4 regions of the Thalassotalea maritima genome follow, and region 1 is predicted to be linked to each of the others. Evidence: predicted binding sites of a transcription regulator. Region 1 holds the regulator's gene; each other region holds the start of a gene.
The links. The regulator sigma-54, encoded in region 1, starts transcription at its own class of promoters, with help from an activator protein. The targets are predictions, from matches to a motif close to GTTGGCACGNNNNTNGNNT.

Region 1 (4,409 bases):
ATACAGCCACCCGATCGTAATCGTTAATAACGGTATGTGTTAGGGCAGGTAAAAGGTTCACAGGGATATTATCAACGCAGTAATATCCAAGATCTTCAAGTACCCTTAATGCAACGGTTTTACCTGAGCCTGAGCGACCACTGACGATCATTAACTTCATCTAATTCAACCTTTTATGATAATTATTTTTCGGCGACAAGTGCATAGAGCTGCTCAGCACTAAGACAGCGACGTACTTTTTTACTGGTATCTTTATCAGCAAAAAAACGGGCTACATTGGCTAGGGTTTGCAAATGCTGCTGGCAGCTGTCTTCGGGAACAAACAGCGCAAAGAAAATATCAACTGGGCGATTATCAATCGCATCAAAGTCGATAGGCTTATCGCAAGTCATGAGCACGGCAATTGGCTTTTCGCTGTTATCTATTTTTACATGGGGAATAGCAATGCCATTACCGATACCCGTGCTGCTGAGTTTTTCTCTGTTAATAAGGCCGTTGAGCAAGTCCTTGGCACTTGCAGAAGATATTTTATTAGCGGCAATGAGACTAATTTGCTCAAGTATATTTTTTTTACTGTTGGCCGGAGCTGCACATATTGTGCAATCCGGCGACAACAAAGAGGTAAGATTCATAGATTAATGACTGGATAATTTGGCCTTATGTTTGAGCACCTGCCGATCAAGTTTGTCAACGAGCGCATCAATTGATGCATACATATCAACGTTTTCGGCGGCACCAAAAATTTCACCTTGGTTAACATTAAGGGTGGCTTCTGCAATTTGTTGTAATTTTTCAACTTTTAACACGACGTAGACATTATTAATGTGATCAAAATGTCGAGACAGTTTTTCAAATTTTTGTTCTACATAACTTCGCAGAGAATCGGTTACTTCTACGTGGTGCCCAGATAGATTGATTTGCATAAGCTCGATCCTTATCGTTGGTGCTTAAATTAAGCTCTTTCTTTGGTTTGATGGAGGTATTCCCAAGGACTCTCGATATTTGGCTATGGTTCTACGTGCCACGTTAATGCCTTGCTCGGCAAGTAACGCGGTAATCTTGCTATCGCTTAACGGCTTTTTCGGATTTTCCGCTTCGACCAGCTTTTTGATTAACGCGCGTATGGCTGTAGATGAACATTCTCCACCGCTGTCGGTACTCACATGGCTTGAGAAAAAATACTTTAATTCGAATATTCCTCGCGGCGTGTGCATGTACTTTTGTGTGGTAACTCGCGATATTGTTGATTCGTGCATTTCGACCATTTCAGCAACATCATTTAATACCATCGGTCGCATTGCTTCTGGACCGTGTTCAAAAAACGCTTGTTGTTGTTGAACAATACAATTAGATACCTTTAATAAGGTGTCGTTGCGACTTTCTAGGGATTTGATAAACCATTTTGCTTCTTGCAAATGTGAGCGAATAAACTGGCTGTCTTGCGCTGACGAGGTTTTTGCCATGGCCGCATAATGATTATTAATATTCAACCGAGGTGTGGTGTCGGGATTTAATTCAACTTGCCAGCGACCATTTTTTTTGAATACTGAAACATCAGGGATCACATATTCTTCTTGCGATTGGGCTATCGCGTCACCTGGTCTTGGGTTGAGACTATGAATTAAGCGCATGACTTGCTGAAGCTGATCTTCTTTGAGCCTTGTCTTTCGCATAATGGTGCGAAAGTCACGATTAGCCAACAGGTCGATATGATTAGTAATAATCAATTTGGCTTCGCTTAAATATGGTGTATCGGCGTCGAATTGATTAAGCTGGATTAATAAACAATGTTGTACCGAAGAAGCAGCGACGCCAATAGGGTCAAACATATGGATTCGTTTTATAACCGCTTCTACTTCATCGAGTTCAACGTCGTCATTGCCTAAACTTTCTAAAATATCGGTCGGTGAGACGGTTAAGTAACCAGCATCATCAATCGCGTCGATGACTGCAATGGCGATACTGCGATCAACTTCAGTAAATGGAGTGAGTTCCATTTGCCAAAGTAGATGATCGTGAATGGTCTCGCTGGTTTCCCCTTGGTAAGTAAATTCTTCAGAAAGATCTTTACCTAAACCAGTATTAGATGTCCCCGCGCTATAGCTGTCTTCCCAGGTACTATCGATTGATAATTCTTGCGGAATATCTTCTTGCGACAATGCTTCGGATGTTGAGATTTCATCTTGAGTCGGTGTGGCATCTTCACTGCCATCGTTGCTGTCGTTTGATGTGTTGTCTGCGCTGTGTTCTATCGTTTCATTGGCTTCAAGCAATGGGTTGCTTTCTAGCGCTTCTTGAATCTCTTGCTGCAAGTCCAACGTCGAGAGCTGCAGCAATTTTATCGCTTGCTGCAGTTGTGGAGTCATCGTTAAATGCTGGCCAATGCGCAGCTGAAGACTGGGTCTCATAGACTGTGTAATTCCTACAAACTCAATTGTTATTTATTTTCGGCACGCTAGCTAGTGATGGCGATGCGCACCTTATGTCTCTTAACTATAGCGTGAATTTCTCGCCTAAGTATACATCTCTGACTTGCTGATTTGCCAAGACCTGTTGGGCATTCCCTTCAGCAATGAGTTCACCATGACTGACGATGTATGCGTGTTCACAGACATCAAGCGTTTCACGAACGTTGTGATCGGTGATAAGTACGCCGATACCGCGATCTTTGAGGTGTAAAATAATTTTTTTAATATCGCCGACAGAAATAGGATCGACACCGGCAAATGGTTCGTCGAGCAAAATAAATTGTGGATCAGCAGCTAATGCTCTGGCGATTTCAACGCGGCGGCGTTCACCACCAGATAAGCTCTGTCCGGTATTTTCAATGATATGGCCAATATTAAACTCTTCTACTAACGAATCTAACTTTTCTTGACGTTGCACGGTATTTAAATCTTTACGGGTTTGCAAAATGGCCATAATGTTATCGTAAACGGACAGTTTACGAAAAATCGACGCCTCTTGTGGCAGATAGCCTATACCATGTCTTGCCCGCTCATGCATTGGCGCTAAGGTTAAATCGGCCTCGTTCAAGGTGACGCTACCGGCATCACTGGCAACCAAACCTACAATCATATAAAACGACGTTGTTTTTCCGGCGCCGTTTGGACCAAGCAAGCCTACGACTTGTCCAGCCTTAACTTTTAAGCTGACATTCTTTACTACCTTGCGACCTTTATAGGCTTTAGCAAGGCTTTTTGCTTCCAATATTGCACTCATAATTATCTAGTTTTTGCCTTACCTATACACGACCTTAGTTAGGTTGCTTTTCTTGCTCTATTTCATCTGGCTCAATGATGGTGGTGACGACGCCTTTACCATCAGTCGCGCCATCAGCGGTTAATGTTTCTGTGGCTAGGTTATAGGTAATGGTCTCGCCTTGAACCATGCTGCCCTCTTGGCTCACCTTGGCATTGCCACGAATAACAACGGTGCTGGTGGTTGGTGAATAGCTAATTTCGTTAGCTTGAAGTTCAATTTTGTCGCCATTTTCAAGTGTCTGGCTAAACTTGGCTGGTTTACCTTTGGCTAAATATTTTTTTTGTTGGGTGCCTTTGATATTACTCACTTGCACCAGATCCGCTTCAATAGCGAGAGAGCCTTGGCTGATTTTGACGCCTCCAATATAGCTGGCAATACGGTTTTTTAAATCCGTTTCCTGCTTTTGAGCGACGATTTTAATCGGTTTTTTAAAGTCAGCTTTTTGTGCTGTACTTGCAAAACTCACAGTGCTAATTAGTGCCACAATCAGCAGTTTATGAGTCATTTTTGTTAAAGACTGTTTGTACATGTTCTTTCAATGTCAATTTGGTGGTGTTGATATCAACATGCAAACCTGAACCATGCATGGTAAATCCTTTACCTTTAAGGTAGATGGTTTGCTCTGAGGTGATGATGTTGCTAGTTAAATCGAGCTGCAGGTGTTCGCCAGCTACCTCTGATACATAAGCATTTTTATCATCACTAACTAATCTTACTCTATCTTGCAGTATTAAGATATTGTCATTACCAAGAAAGCCCTTGTCAGCTGACAAAGTCCAGATTGCAGAGCCATCATCTGGGTAGATAGTATATGCTGGTGTCAGCAAATTCGCTTGCTTGCTTTGTTCAAAATAGGTCATTTGATCTGCGTAAATGGTATGTTTTAAGTTACCGTCGCTGTCATACTGACTTGAACTAAGCTGTTCGGCAATAAATGCTGGTTCATCAACCGGATCAATGAGTGGTTCCGGCATTTGGCTTGATTGCTGGTATTGCAGATAACCATATATTGACAATGCCAATACAAATAGAGCGATTGATACGTAATGCAGTTTGCTCATACGCTACTGCCTGTTGCCAGATGAAGAGTGTTTTGGGCTTGCATAATTAAATCACATAGCTCGCGCACAGCACCTTTGCCACCA
Region 2 (4,409 bases), 880 kb from region 1:
GGCAGTTGTTGACAGCAAATAGCTTGACCGTGACCGGCGCATTGGCGGTTTTACTGAGATCTTGCTGCAATGTCACTTCAACGTCATTTATATCGTCAAAACGGCTTTGATTAAAGCTGTTTAAATAAAGTTTAAAGGATTTTGATTCGATCAGATTATCACTTTCACAAGGAATACGAAATTCGGCGACAGCGACAATAGGCTTACCGCGACTGTTTAACCAGGAAAGCTCGTAACCGTACCAGACGTCTTCACCTTGAAATGGTAATTTCTCACCAAGATTAAGATCATCTCGATTTAACGAGCGCGGAACCGCTTGCAATAATTCAGGCGCATATTGACTCTTGTATTCGGTGGTTTTACCGAGTACTAATGATTTTAATTCATCACGATGACTGTATTTCGACATATTTACACTTGTTTGGATAAAAGCGACTTGGCTATAATTTTACTACAATAATTTATCAAGCGCGCATTCTACCTTATGAGCCCATTACAAGAAAGACTACTGGCGTTAGTCAGCCAATATCGCCAATACCACTTAGACAATTTTAATGAACTACCAAAAGTTGAACATGACCCAGCTTGGCCGTCGCCATGCGAAGTTGGTCAACCTGACACTGACAATCTGGTGAACTGGCAGCCCGTGGCGATTAATGAATCATTGTCTTTTGATAATGTTGAAAAAGCCCTAGATCTGACTTTGCATTCAGATATCAAAAATTACTTTACCAGCGTTTACTCAGAAGCAATACCATGCTCCTGCAAAGAGGGCGATCTTGAGCTGTTATTTGCTTGGAATTTTGATGACTTTCAACGTTTACAGCAAAATCTTATTGGCCATGTATTGATGAAGCGTCGTTTAAAACAATCGCCGACGTTATTCTTTGCCGTAACAGACGCGGAAGAAATCAATTTAGTGATTGATAATGAAACCGGTGCGGTTTGGGCTGAGCCGGTGGGGCTAGAACCGAACAAGTTGATTGCACCAAGCTTAGTCGATTTTATCGACATGCTGGCGTTCAAAAAGCACGATTAATGATTTACATGTAAAGTTGAGGATAGCCACTTTAAAATAGTGGCTACTAACATGAAAGAAGCTTTGCGGTTTCTTTAATACATGGCTTACCAAGATACGGATAAGCGTTGCTTTCTGTGATTCTGTTATGGCAGGCGTTTTTCTAACTGGTTTATTTGTTTGCTGAGCTTTGCTACTTGCTGATTTAATTCGCTGATTTGTGCGATTAACGGTGCTAATAGCTGCTCTAGTTGTTTGTCAGAAGCCTCTGCGCCTACAGATGAGTGTGCTGTGTTGTCTTTAGCTACAGTTTGCTCGGGTTTACCAAGCTCAGGGTTGCTTTGCCATGTTTGTAAACCTTTTATGATTTGAGTTAACGGCGTGCCTGGACCCAATTTTCCTTTGATTAACGCAACCGAAGGTGTTTTGCCTTGCTGAGCTAGTTGATAAGCTGTTTGATAGATATTTTGTAAATTGCTCATAATAAAAACAAATTTTGTTAAATTGACAAAATAATAGCGAAAATAACTAAGCTTGTCACTGGTTATTGTTGAGGTGATTTGTTAAATCCCTTTTAAAACAATAACTTAAAATAGTTGGCAACCTATTTGCTTTATTAGTCATGACAAATTTAAGAAAATACTCAGTAATGGATATTAAGAGAGAATAATATGAAAAAATCATTAGCCGCTTTATTACTTGCCGCCCCAATGACCTTAGCGTTGTCTGGTTGTATTGTCGTTGCACCTGGCTCAGATGGTGATTACTCACATTTTACGGCTGATCATGAAGAGCGTGAATATCAAAATCGCAAGAAAATTGCTCGCTTAACAGTTGGTATGGAATACTTAGCTGCACAAGATTATCTTGGTGTACCAGATTTTTCAGAAGTTTATGATAAAAATGGTGAATCTATTCAAGTGTTATATTACCGCACTAACCGAGTTCACGCTGATAGTCAAACGACCAAAGATGAGTGCACGCCACTGGTTTTCAAAAACGGCAAGCTGAGCAGTTGGGGCGATAGTGCTTACCAGCAAATCTAAACGGATTTGAGTGTGTTAGCTCGCTAACGCCATGTGCTTACAATATGTACTTTACGACAGGTATTTTACGTAGCGTAAGGCGTTTTACAGCGCCGGCTGTTCATTGTCATCTGAGCAGTTAAATGTCGCGAACGTTGCTAACGAGCAGACCCACTATTCACGACTAACCAATAGGCCAATGCGATAGCTTGGCCTATTTTGTTTCTGCAACCTTATACCAACATCATCACAGGCGCACCGAACGAGTTACTGTATCAAAGCATAATTGTTGGAGGGCGATGTATTTTAATGTTATTTGCTACGTAACATGCAGTCAAATGTATCAACCACTTCGCTCCAGTCTGAGTCTTGTTCTAGCGCTTGTTCGATAAAGCGTGATTGTGATGAGTTCCAAAATGGTGCTTCAGATAAACGCATATGCTCAGGTATGCCTTTATGCCGCTCTATAAATATCTTCATCGACTGTTGGTTGTTGTCCAAACCAAGTTGCGCAAATAAATTGCTAAGATTGTGTTGTGATAAATCCATAGAAACCTCACTGGCTAGCATTATTCGACCTTAGTTATTGCAGTATAGGTGTTGTATCAAATGCATCCAAAAATTCGTTGACTTATTTTCCCTTGCCTTGCTATGGTTCATTGGTAACAGTTTGTTTTTAATTTGGTTTTATGTATGTAATTGGTGTAAAAAAGACATCGATTCATATCTGTGAGGGCAATGATGAACGATGTGAAGTTAAAGACGGATAACGAGGTGAGAGTCGCCTACTTAACGGCTCCGGAGCTAAAACTTGCGGCATCATTGCTGTATCAGGCGTATCATGATGACCCTGTTTTCATGGAGCTGTTTGGCAACGATAGTGGCGACTATGAAAAAAAATTACGCGCGGCCATCCGAGAAGAGCTCGCTGCATTTTGGCAGGCCAAGCAACTCATACTGGGAATATACAGTGGTGAAGCATTAGTTGGCGTCGCCTGCTTACATAGCCCGACTGATGAATTTGGTGCCCAGCGATTTTGGCATTGGCGTTTGAAAATGATGTTATCGGCAGGCTATGTCTCGACTAAGCAAATGATGCAAAAAGAGCAGCAAATCATCGAAGCGGTTACCATGACGCGTTATCATATTTTGTCATTTGTCGCCATTCACCCCTTGCATCAACATCACGGCTTTGGTCACTATTTGATGGCCGCAATTAATACCGTGCTAGAAGAAGATCCTGAAAGTGAAGGCGTTGTTGTCTATGTGACGTCAGATAAATATAAGGCGTTTTTTAATGAGTGCCTTTATACGACGTTAACCGACATTAGCGTTGGTAAGGTGACAGGACCATTAATGGTACATTATCGTGAGCAGATGTCATGACACAAAAGCGCTACACCAGTTTCAAAGAGTTTTATCCGTTTTATTTGTCGCAACACCAACATCCCCGCTGTCGAGCACTACACCTTATTGGCAGTGCTTTAGTTATCGTCCTTTTTCTCTATGCAGTACTAACCGGTCAATATCGTTTACTGTGGCTATTACCTATTGTTGGCTATGGATTCGCTTGGCTCGGTCATGCAGTATTTGAAAAAAACAAGCCTGCGACGTTTACCTACCCTTTGTATAGCTTTATGGGGGATTGGGTGATGTTTTATCAAGAAATTCGCCGTCGTTTAACGCCATAATGTGTATAAGTTGGCATTGAATCAATTAGATAAGGCCTCGTAAACATAGGTGAGTGTTCGCTTTACGCTGAGCGTTACCTATAATACTGCTTTTGTTTTTAGTTTATTGCCATAGTGAAAACAATGACTGAAACCTTTGGATGTATTCCCCTAATTTCAATCAAACCCCAAATAAGCTAATAACCAACCATGAAACTAAATGCTCTGGCGTTTTTGCTTCGCATAACAAACATGACTATGACACCAATAAGCAAGTTTGCATACACAAATCTGCGTTTGTACGATACCAGCATTGTCAGTAAATTGATGACATAATTACCTACACGCTCGCTGGTGATGTAATAGAGTACCTTTGGGTAATTTAAATAACCATTTTTGAGAAAAGTAACATGGCTAAGCCACCACCGGTAACACCTACGCGCTCACGAAGACGCCTATCACATTGGTCAATAATACTCGCGACGGCATTTCTTATAGTGATTGGTCTTGGCTATTTTTTGGGGATAGTTTCTTTGCCATGGCTGTTAATATATGCCGTGACGAGTATTTTCACCTTTTTTGTTTACGGTATCGACAAGTGGTCTGCTAAGCGAGGATCGAGGCGTGTACCTGAAAGTAGCCTACATATTTTATCGTTGATTGGCGGTTGGCCTGGCGCTGCGTGGGCGCAACAGC
Region 3 (4,409 bases), 860 kb from region 1:
ATGAAAATTGTATTATTTATGTTTATTGCCATGCTTAATAGAACGGATGTGAGGTTATCGAACACATGCTAACAAGGAGCATTTTCGATATCGTTATTAGGGTATTTTAGTCTTGGATGACACACAGATTTGATTCGAGTCTAGGAATACTAAAAAGAGAGATACTATGAAAAGAACACTGCGCTATCCATTGGCGGTCATTGTTGGTTGGGCTGTGGCTATCGGTTTGGTCGCGGTTATTGAAGGTTTAGGGCATATACTGTATCCGCCACCAGAAAATTTGCTGTTAGATAATATCGAGCAGATGAATACGTACATTCAATCAGCCCCGTTTGCGGCTTTGCTTTTCGTCATTTTAGCGTGGTATATCGGCTGCTATGTCGGTGGTCTTGCAGCGTGCGTGATTGCCAAAAGAGCCAGTATGTTAATGGCCGCTTTTGTTGGTGTGCTTATTTACGCTGGCGCACTTACCAGCCTTATGGTTATCAGCCACCCGACATGGTTCTCGGTGGCTGCATTAATTGGCATACCTATCATAACGGCTTTCGCCGGCAAACATGGAAAACGGTTTGAAACCAAAACTTGAGTAACGCCTATGCGCTGTGCAAGCGTCTGATGCCATCGACAACATAACCTGTTTTTGCTAAACCGTGTTCCGTTACCATCTCAATGCGAGTTTGAGTTTGCTGCACATGTGCGTTGACAAGTTAGTCGCTTACATCCAATAGATTAAAGTTACGTAATTCTTTGATATTCGAAACTAAGCGTTGTTCGGTTGCATCAAGCTGTTGCAAGCTATCACACATGTACTCTGCTTTTGCTTCTAAGTCACTTGCTTGCTGTTCGACACTGGCCTCGATATCATCGCCCATTCTTTCCATACGTTCACCGAAGGCTTGCATTTTCTCTTCAAAACTTCCATCTTCGCTGTTTATCGCGGTACCAACGGCAATGAGAATGTCACCAGCGAAACTGGCAATAACAGACTCTATTTCAGCTTCGATTTCGTTTTCCATAAATTGCTCAAACTCGTCAAAGCTTTGTTCGGCAATATAATAACCATTGTTGTCTTTATTAAATTTCAGTGCGACCTTTTCTTGTACTTGCGTTAACAGAGCGTCTAACTTATCGCTGCTTACATTGTCGTCTCCAGTAAATGCCGAGGCAACCGAGGAAATCGCACCAAAGGCAATGCCCACGGCGTCGTTAGCCAAATCTACAACCACAGGCACTTGTTTATTAATTTGCTCAGCATAATCGGTAACTAAGTTTTGTTGTTGCTGATTCAATGCGACTTGCTTGCCGTTAACAAACAAGTGTTGAGCATTATTGATTTGTACGTAAGTTTCATCGTTGTCGATAAAACGAATCTGATCGCCTTCAACTACGACGCCATAGTTGAGATTGATAGAGCAATGATCTGATTGAATATTGTAGTTTTGCTTATCGTCATGCGCGTTAACACTGGTCGACAGTAACGTTAATGCCGTAGTTAAAGCCAGAATCGTTGTTTTCATTATCATTATCCTTGGTTTGCGTTTTTGCCTTATAAAGAACTATGCCTTAACAAGGCAAAACTCTTGCCAAAATTTAAAACCGTTAAAAATCAATTACTTAATGTTCCGTGTTGGTTGTGGTGATTTAATGGTTTAGTCATTTTTACTATTTGTTAGCTTATTTTACCGATAAAGGTTGGCGCTCACTGATATAGCGTGGTTGGTCGTTAAAGCCAAGTATCATTCTGCGTAATAAATCCAAACCAGCACTGGCAACATAGCGTTGAAAGTATTGCCGTCCTGCAGGAAAAAACAGTTTTACGGCTCTGATATCATTTTTGCTACCCCAAGCTAACCAAACTGTGCCGACCGGTTTATCTTCGGTGCCACCATCAGGGCCAGCGATACCAGAAACAGCCACTCCATAATCAGCGCCACTGACAGTTAAAGCACCATGTAACATTTGTTCTACAACGGCTTGGCTTACCGCACCACACTGTTGCAAGGTAGCCGCATCAACATCAAGTAGCTGTTGTTTCATAGCATTGGAGTAGGTGACAAACCCTGCTTCAAACACTGCCGATGAGCCGGGTACTTGAGTGAGTAATGAGGCAATGAGACCACCGGTACAGGATTCGGCCGTGGTGACTTTTAGATTACGCTCTGCCAAAGCATGTATCAGCGTTTTGCCTAGCGTGTCGCCATTATGGTTTACCACATGTTGCCCTAATAATGTGTTAAGTTTGCTGCCCCATTGCTGACGTAATTCGTCGTCTTGTTTAAATCGGCTGGTCACTTTAACTTCTAATATCGGCATGCTGGCGCGAAAGCCAAGCTCGATTTGCTCTGGCCATTCGGGTAATTGCTCATTGATCATCTTTTGTAAGCCGGATTCACCAATACCAAATACATGCATTTTATCGGTTACCACATTCAGCGCATCAGGCAGCATGGTTTGCAATAATGGTTTGATCTGGTCTGCAAACATCGTTTTTAATTCACTCGGTACACCAGGTGTACAAATGATCAAGCAATTATTGTGGGTCAGTTTAAAACCTGGCGCACTGCCAATAGAATTGGTTACCAAATCACAGTCAAGTGGTAGCAAAGCTTGCTTTATATTTGGACCGGTTAACGTGTAATGACGCTTTAGACACCATTGCTTTACATGCTCTAAAGCGAGAGGGTGAATGGTCAGCGGGCGCGCCGATACATCACTTAATGCTTGTGCGGTCATGTCATCCACAGTTGGCCCCAAACCACCGTTAACAATCAATACGTCGGCTGAACGAGACAACTGCTGCATCATCTCAATCAGCAGTGGCAGGCTATCACCAACCGTCGTTTTACAATGCAGCTCAATGCCTATGTCTTTTAATTGTTGAGCAAGGTATGCGGAATTCGTGTCAACTATATCGCCACTCATTAACTCGTTACCGGTAAGTAACAATTGCACATTCAACATATTTGATCCTGAAATAAAAATTTTTTAGATTGGTGTTTAAACCTTTTTACGATAGCACGCATCATAACAGACAAATACGTTAAATAGATGGAAACTGTAATGAACACTGTAAAGCAATTAGTATTATCGAGCTTATTTGTGGTTGCCACACCGGCGTTGGCTGATGTCAGCCAAACCATAGAAAAAACCTTTGAGGTAGGCGATAGTAGCCAACTGATTTTAGAAAACGTTAACGGTGACGTCACCATTAGCTCATGGGATCAATCTAAAATCATGGTGACAGCAGTAAAGGTTGCCAACGACCAAGACGCGTTGGATCGTATGCAAGTGATCCTCAAACAAAGCGGTGATCGTGTTGTTGTTGAAACCGAGTATAAAAGCGATGAAGGCTGGGGTAAAAATGCCAACGGCGGTAGCATTGAATTTACGGTTAAGGTCCCAACTAATGCCAAACTGCGCGATATTGATTTGGTCAATGGCTCGTTGCAAGTCAACGATGTTGCTGGTGAGTTAAATGTGGATATCGTAAATGGGTCGGTTGAAGCAACCGGTCTTGCCTCTGATGTTGAAATTGACTCTGTTAATGGTGGGGTTGAACTTAAATTTAGCAACACAGCCAGCAATATTGATATTGATGTAGAGACAGTAAATGGTGGTATTCGCTTGTATTTACCGAGCGATTTTTCAGCAGAGATTGATGCCAGTACCGGTAACGGTGCCATTAAAACCGAATTTGGTTTGCAAGGCATTAAGGGTAAGTACTACGGTACCGATCTTGAAGGCACTATTGGCAACGGTGATGCCAATATTGATTTAGATAGCGTTAATGGTTCAATTCGCATCTTGAAAAACTAACGGTACTGTAAAGCGGCTATCTAAACATTGTTTTAATGAAGCTCGCTTAAACTCAGACAAGCCCATAAGTTATTTCGCTGACTTATGGGCTTAGTCGTTTTTATCGTGCGCTCTGTTGCATCTCTCAGCTTCACGATTAAACAAAGCTTACCCTCTAGAGCAATTGCTGCTACACCCCATAAATTGATGTGTCGACAAGTAATGTCAAGCGCTAGCAAATTCGCAACTAAGGTATTAGGGGGTTGTTGGCCTTTGCTGTATGTTTTTGTCGCTGTTTAGTTAGCAAATTTTTAAGGCAGCGCTTACGATGTGCGCTTGTTCTACATGAGTAAGTAATAACGCTGTAAAAATCCTCAATAAACGCTATCCAATGGATTCGTTTAAAAGTGATGTTTTCATTGTTGCCGTTTATTCGTATGGAACAACCATACTGCTCTTACGGCGTCTCGATAAAATTACCTTTAACTCGAACAAAATTCATACCGCAACGATCAACAGCCCCCACAAATAGTATAATTAGTTCAAGACTAATTCGGCGAAATTAAGGATAATACGCGCCATTATCTAGATACTGATGCCAGTGTGCTCTGGCC
Region 4 (4,409 bases), 530 kb from region 1:
TTTTGCCCTAAATTATTTACAAATCGCTGTACGAGATGTCAATTATGGGCAACTGACAGAGACTACAATTTACACAACCTTAGCTTATGCGATGTGGCCACTGTTATGTTCATTAATGGCATTTATGAACAAAAATGAAGCCCGGGTAGGTAGCCAACTAGGAGTGAGCTTTTTTATTCTCAATTTATTTTGGCTGATCGATTTTGCCGATCGCTTTTTAGCATTTAACAGCTCTAGTCTGTGGCAATGGGGCTGGCTCACCAATTCACTCTATATTGTCACCACCTTTATGTTGTTTTGGTTTAACCTTTATATCGCTTTTTCACAATCAAACAAGCGACGAAGCAAGGTTGCGGCATTATTAACACTGCTTATTTACGGTGGTTTATACCTTAATGACTTAACTCAACAACCAGAATTTAATGCCTATCCAAGCTACGATAGCACGATTATGATGCCATCGCTGTCGATAAAGCCCGCGGCTGATAGTGCGCAATTTAATAACAATACTGACCAGTTGTTCGAACAAGTTAGTAAAGCAAGCCAGCAACCAAAAGCTGACGCTAATAAGCAATAGCGCTGTAATCCTGGCGTGTTTTGATACGAAAAACGTATTTCAAGACGGGGTAGCTAATAACGAAAAAGCCCGAACTATGTTGTTCGGGCTTTTGTAAAAATATAGCTGATGCTTAAGGTTTGGGGATAAAACCAACAGCCTCATTAACAGATGCCAATACCTTGCTGGCACGAGCCGATGCTTTTTCAGCACCTTCACGCATAACTTGATCTAAGAATCCTTGATCTTGGCGGTATTCATGGAATTTTTGTTGAATCGGCTGCAACATTGCTACCACAGCTTCTGCTACATCGCCTTTTAAGTGACCATACATTTTATCTTCGTACTTAGGCACTAAAGACTCAATGCTTTCACCAGTAGCACACGACAATAAGCTCAGTAGGTTCGATACGCCTGGTTTTTCTTCTACGTTATAGTAAATACGAGCTAATTCATCAGAGTCGGTTACCGCGCGTTTGATTTTCTTAGTGATCTTCTTCGGATCTTCCAATAAACCAATAAAATTACCTGGATTATCATCTGACTTAGACATCTTTTTCTGTGGGTCAAGTAAACTCATCACTCGAGCACCTGTTTCCGGGATGTACGGATCTGGTACTTGGAAGGTATCGCCGTAAATGTTATTAAAACGGGTTGCAATATCACGAGCTAATTCAAGATGTTGCTTTTGATCTTCGCCTACCGGCACGCGATTGGCGTTGTATAATAAGATGTCTGCAGCCATTAATACTGGGTAGGTAAATAGACCTGCATTGATATCTGCACCCGCCCTGCTCGACTTATCTTTAAATTGAGTCATGCGGTTAAGCTCGCCCATTTGCGTGTAACAATTAAGGACCCAAGCAAGTTGGCTATGCTCTGGTACATGTGACTGAACAAAAATGGTACTTTTATTGTGATCAACGCCACAGGCCAAATATAGTGCTAAGCCATCTAAAACGGCTTTGCGCAACGCGACAGGATCTTGACGCACTGTGATGGCGTGTAGGTCAACCAATGAATAATAACACTGGTGATCATCCTGCATTCCAACCCATTGACGCAATGCGCCTAGATAATTACCAATAGTCAGCTCACCCGATGGCTGACAACCACTTAAAACAACTGGCTTAGTCATGCGATTCCTTAGTTATTGAAATTACCATTATCAATGCTGGCGAGTTGCTCGCGCATCGCATCAATAACAGCCTTATAATCTGGTTGAGAAAAAATAGCTGAGCCAGCAACAAACATATCGGCGCCCGCCTCGGCTATCTGTTTTATATTATCGACCTTCACACCACCGTCTATTTCAAGACGAATGTTGTATCCGCTGGCATCAATCTTAGCTCGAACTTGGCGAAGTTTATCAAATGTCGTCTCGATAAAGCTTTGCCCACCAAAGCCAGGATTCACAGACATCAATAAAATAACATCCAGCTTATCCATAACATAATCAAGCACGTGTAATGGTGTTGCTGGGTTCAGTACCAATCCAGCCTTGCAACCATACGATTTGATTAGCTGTAACGTTCGGTCGACATGTTCGCTGGCCTCTGGATGGAAAGTAATGATACTCGCCCCGGCTTCAGCAAACATTGGAATTAAACTATCAACGGGCTTCACCATTAAATGCACGTCGATTGGCGCTTGAATACCATAATCACGTAATGCTTTACATACCATAGGGCCGATCGTTAAATTCGGAACATAATGATTATCCATTACATCAAAATGAACGATATCAGCACCTGCCGCCAAGACCTTAGCGACATCCTCACCGAGCCGAGCAAAATCTGCCGACAGTATTGAGGGAGCAATTAAAAACGATGATTTTTCAGACATGACTGGCGTGCCTCGGAGTCAACTCTTATAAGCTCCATACTTTAGCAAATTTGTCGCCATAAGTAGAACTCACAATCAATAAAATGGCTAAATTTTATCATTAGTTGCTTAATATCTCTGGCCGTTAGTGCACAAAAAAAGACCATCCCGCACCAAAAGCGAGCAAGATTTAACCAGAGGTAAGAATTTTATTGTTTCCAATATTTAGAAACCCCGTTACGAAAAGGGCTAGAAGCCGGTTATCACTTTTTGGCATCACCTTTGCAATCAACCCTTAGTAGGTGAATAACATTAATAAACTATTAAGACAGGTGGGAAAATATGAAAATTGCTTTTAAGAAAACTTTACTGGCAACCAGTTTGGCACTAACCAGCTTTGTTAGCATCGCAGACGATCTTGGTGAGAACTGGAGCGCTAATGTCGGCTTAGTATCACAATATTTCTTCCGTGGTATCGCGCAAACAGAAACCGCTTCAGCAAGCGCTGGTTTAGATTATGAGTATGACGGTATCTATGTTGGCACTTGGGTTGCTGATGTACAAGATGGTTTGGAAATAGATATTTACGCTGGTTATGGTTATGAGACCGAAGGGGGCTTAGGTTTGAGTATTGGTGCTACGACCTACCAATATACTGGCTTATTTGACTCAGCTTACAATGAACTAAATTTAGGGGCGAGCTACAGCTTTCTTTCTCTTGAGTACAGTGTTGGTACTCACGAAGACGATGAAGAAATAGGTATTGAAGAGTCAGACTATGACTTTATCGCGCTTACTGCCGAATATGAAGGTTTCTACGCAACCGTGGGTAGCTGGGGTAAAGACTTTGACGGTGATTACTTTGAAGTCGGCTACGGTACCGAGGTTGGAGGTTTTGATGTTGGCGTATCACTCATTAAAAACTCAGAAGAGCTTGATGTTGAAACATTCGATGGTGAAGATTCATTAGTGTTTAGTATCGGCAAAACTTTTTAATCTCGGTTATCGCCGATAACAAAAATGATAACACATTAACGACTGCATTCCTCCATTCATTAGGCAGCACTGCGCTGCCTTTTTCATGTCTTTACTTTACAAATCATTTGCCGTTAACTAAAACAAGTCTATTCATAAAATACACATGCACATAAGCCAAACGGTAAACATCAACACCGAGGTAATGATTAGGAGTAGGAACATGCCAGCGAATGCTAAAAACACATTAACGCTCAAACAACTGTTGGCAAGCATTTTAGCGGCACTAATAGGCGTACAAAGTGATGCTTACCGACAACGAGACTTTCGCCAAGGAAAATTAAGCCACTTTATCATCGCTGGAATTATTGCGGTGACGGTATTTGTATTAGCGCTAGTTTTCGTTGTTAATGTGGTATTGAGGGTTAGCCAATAATCAGGGCTATTGTGGTTTATATAAAGCTAGTAGTTCAGCCACTTTATTGCGTTTACTGCCCTTTTGGCTGATGGTGCGAGCCACATCCACCGTTTTTAATATATCGGCATGCTCGTAAATCTTGCGCGTCCAAATGGTATCGTGATTTGATATCAACACGGTTACGTTTTTTTCACGGGTTACTTCTTCGGCAGCATTGGCTAAGTCAGCCTGCTCATCTAAGCCAAAGCCATTGCCGGCATAACTAGTGAAGCTTGCAGTTTTACTTAAAGGTACATAAGGTGGATCACAATAAATGACATCGCCATCTTCAGCGCGAGCAAATGTTTGTCGATAGCCTTCACAGACAAAATCCGTAACTTGGGCTTTCGCAGCAAACGCGTTTAACTCCTTCTCTGGAAAATATGGTCGTTTGTATTTACCAAAAGGAACGTTATAGCCACCTTTGCTGTTATAACGGCACAATCCATTATAGCCATGGCGATTCATATATAAAAACAATAAGCTACGCTGGTACGGATCTTGGCTAGCGTTAAATTGAGCACGGAGCTGATAATAACAGTCAGCATCATTATATTCTGCATTGAACAATGCTCTTGCGTCGCTAATAAATTTCTC

Region 2: ACAX20_RS05575 (DUF3192 domain-containing protein) is a predicted target of sigma-54. The motif match lies at 1,614-1,632, and genes of this name have one in related genera.
Region 3: ACAX20_RS12665 (YggN family protein) is a predicted target of sigma-54. The motif match lies at 1,570-1,588, and genes of this name have one in related genera.
Region 4: ACAX20_RS14155 (TorF family putative porin) is a predicted target of sigma-54. The motif match lies at 2,650-2,668, and genes of this name have one in related genera.

The regions. Positions count from the first base shown of each region.
Region 1 covers NZ_CP166919.1:387,547-391,955, forward strand. The annotation lists gene rapZ (RNase adapter RapZ) at 1-160, opposite strand, end outside; gene ptsN (PTS IIA-like nitrogen regulatory protein PtsN) at 183-632, opposite strand; gene hpf (ribosome hibernation promoting factor) at 636-923, opposite strand; gene ACAX20_RS01690 (RNA polymerase factor sigma-54) at 948-2,408, opposite strand; gene lptB (LPS export ABC transporter ATP-binding protein) at 2,494-3,222, opposite strand; gene lptA (lipopolysaccharide transport periplasmic protein LptA) at 3,257-3,769, opposite strand; gene lptC (LPS export ABC transporter periplasmic protein LptC) at 3,759-4,325, opposite strand; gene kdsC (3-deoxy-manno-octulosonate-8-phosphatase KdsC) at 4,322-4,409, opposite strand, start outside.
Region 2 covers NZ_CP166919.1:1,267,096-1,271,504, forward strand. The annotation lists gene queF (NADPH-dependent 7-cyano-7-deazaguanine reductase QueF) at 1-409, opposite strand, end outside; gene syd (SecY-interacting protein) at 485-1,039, shown strand; gene ACAX20_RS05570 (DNA-binding protein) at 1,165-1,500, opposite strand; gene ACAX20_RS05575 (DUF3192 domain-containing protein) at 1,690-2,064, shown strand; gene ACAX20_RS05580 (DUF2789 domain-containing protein) at 2,356-2,592, opposite strand; gene ACAX20_RS05585 (GNAT family N-acetyltransferase) at 2,785-3,429, shown strand; gene ACAX20_RS05590 (Mpo1-like protein) at 3,426-3,734, shown strand; gene ACAX20_RS05595 (DUF1294 domain-containing protein) at 4,124-4,409, shown strand, end outside.
Region 3 covers NZ_CP166919.1:2,842,523-2,846,931, reverse strand. The annotation lists gene ACAX20_RS12670 (hypothetical protein) at 167-586, shown strand; gene ACAX20_RS12665 (YggN family protein) at 708-1,517, opposite strand; gene ACAX20_RS12660 (CinA family nicotinamide mononucleotide deamidase-related protein) at 1,675-2,961, opposite strand; gene ACAX20_RS12655 (DUF4097 domain-containing protein) at 3,061-3,816, shown strand.
Region 4 covers NZ_CP166919.1:3,163,986-3,168,394, forward strand. The annotation lists gene ACAX20_RS14140 (FHA domain-containing protein) at 1-577, shown strand, start outside; gene trpS (tryptophan--tRNA ligase) at 690-1,694, opposite strand; gene rpe (ribulose-phosphate 3-epimerase) at 1,703-2,401, opposite strand; gene ACAX20_RS14155 (TorF family putative porin) at 2,723-3,376, shown strand; gene ACAX20_RS14160 (DUF2970 domain-containing protein) at 3,579-3,791, shown strand; gene ACAX20_RS14165 (Dam family site-specific DNA-(adenine-N6)-methyltransferase) at 3,798-4,409, opposite strand, start outside.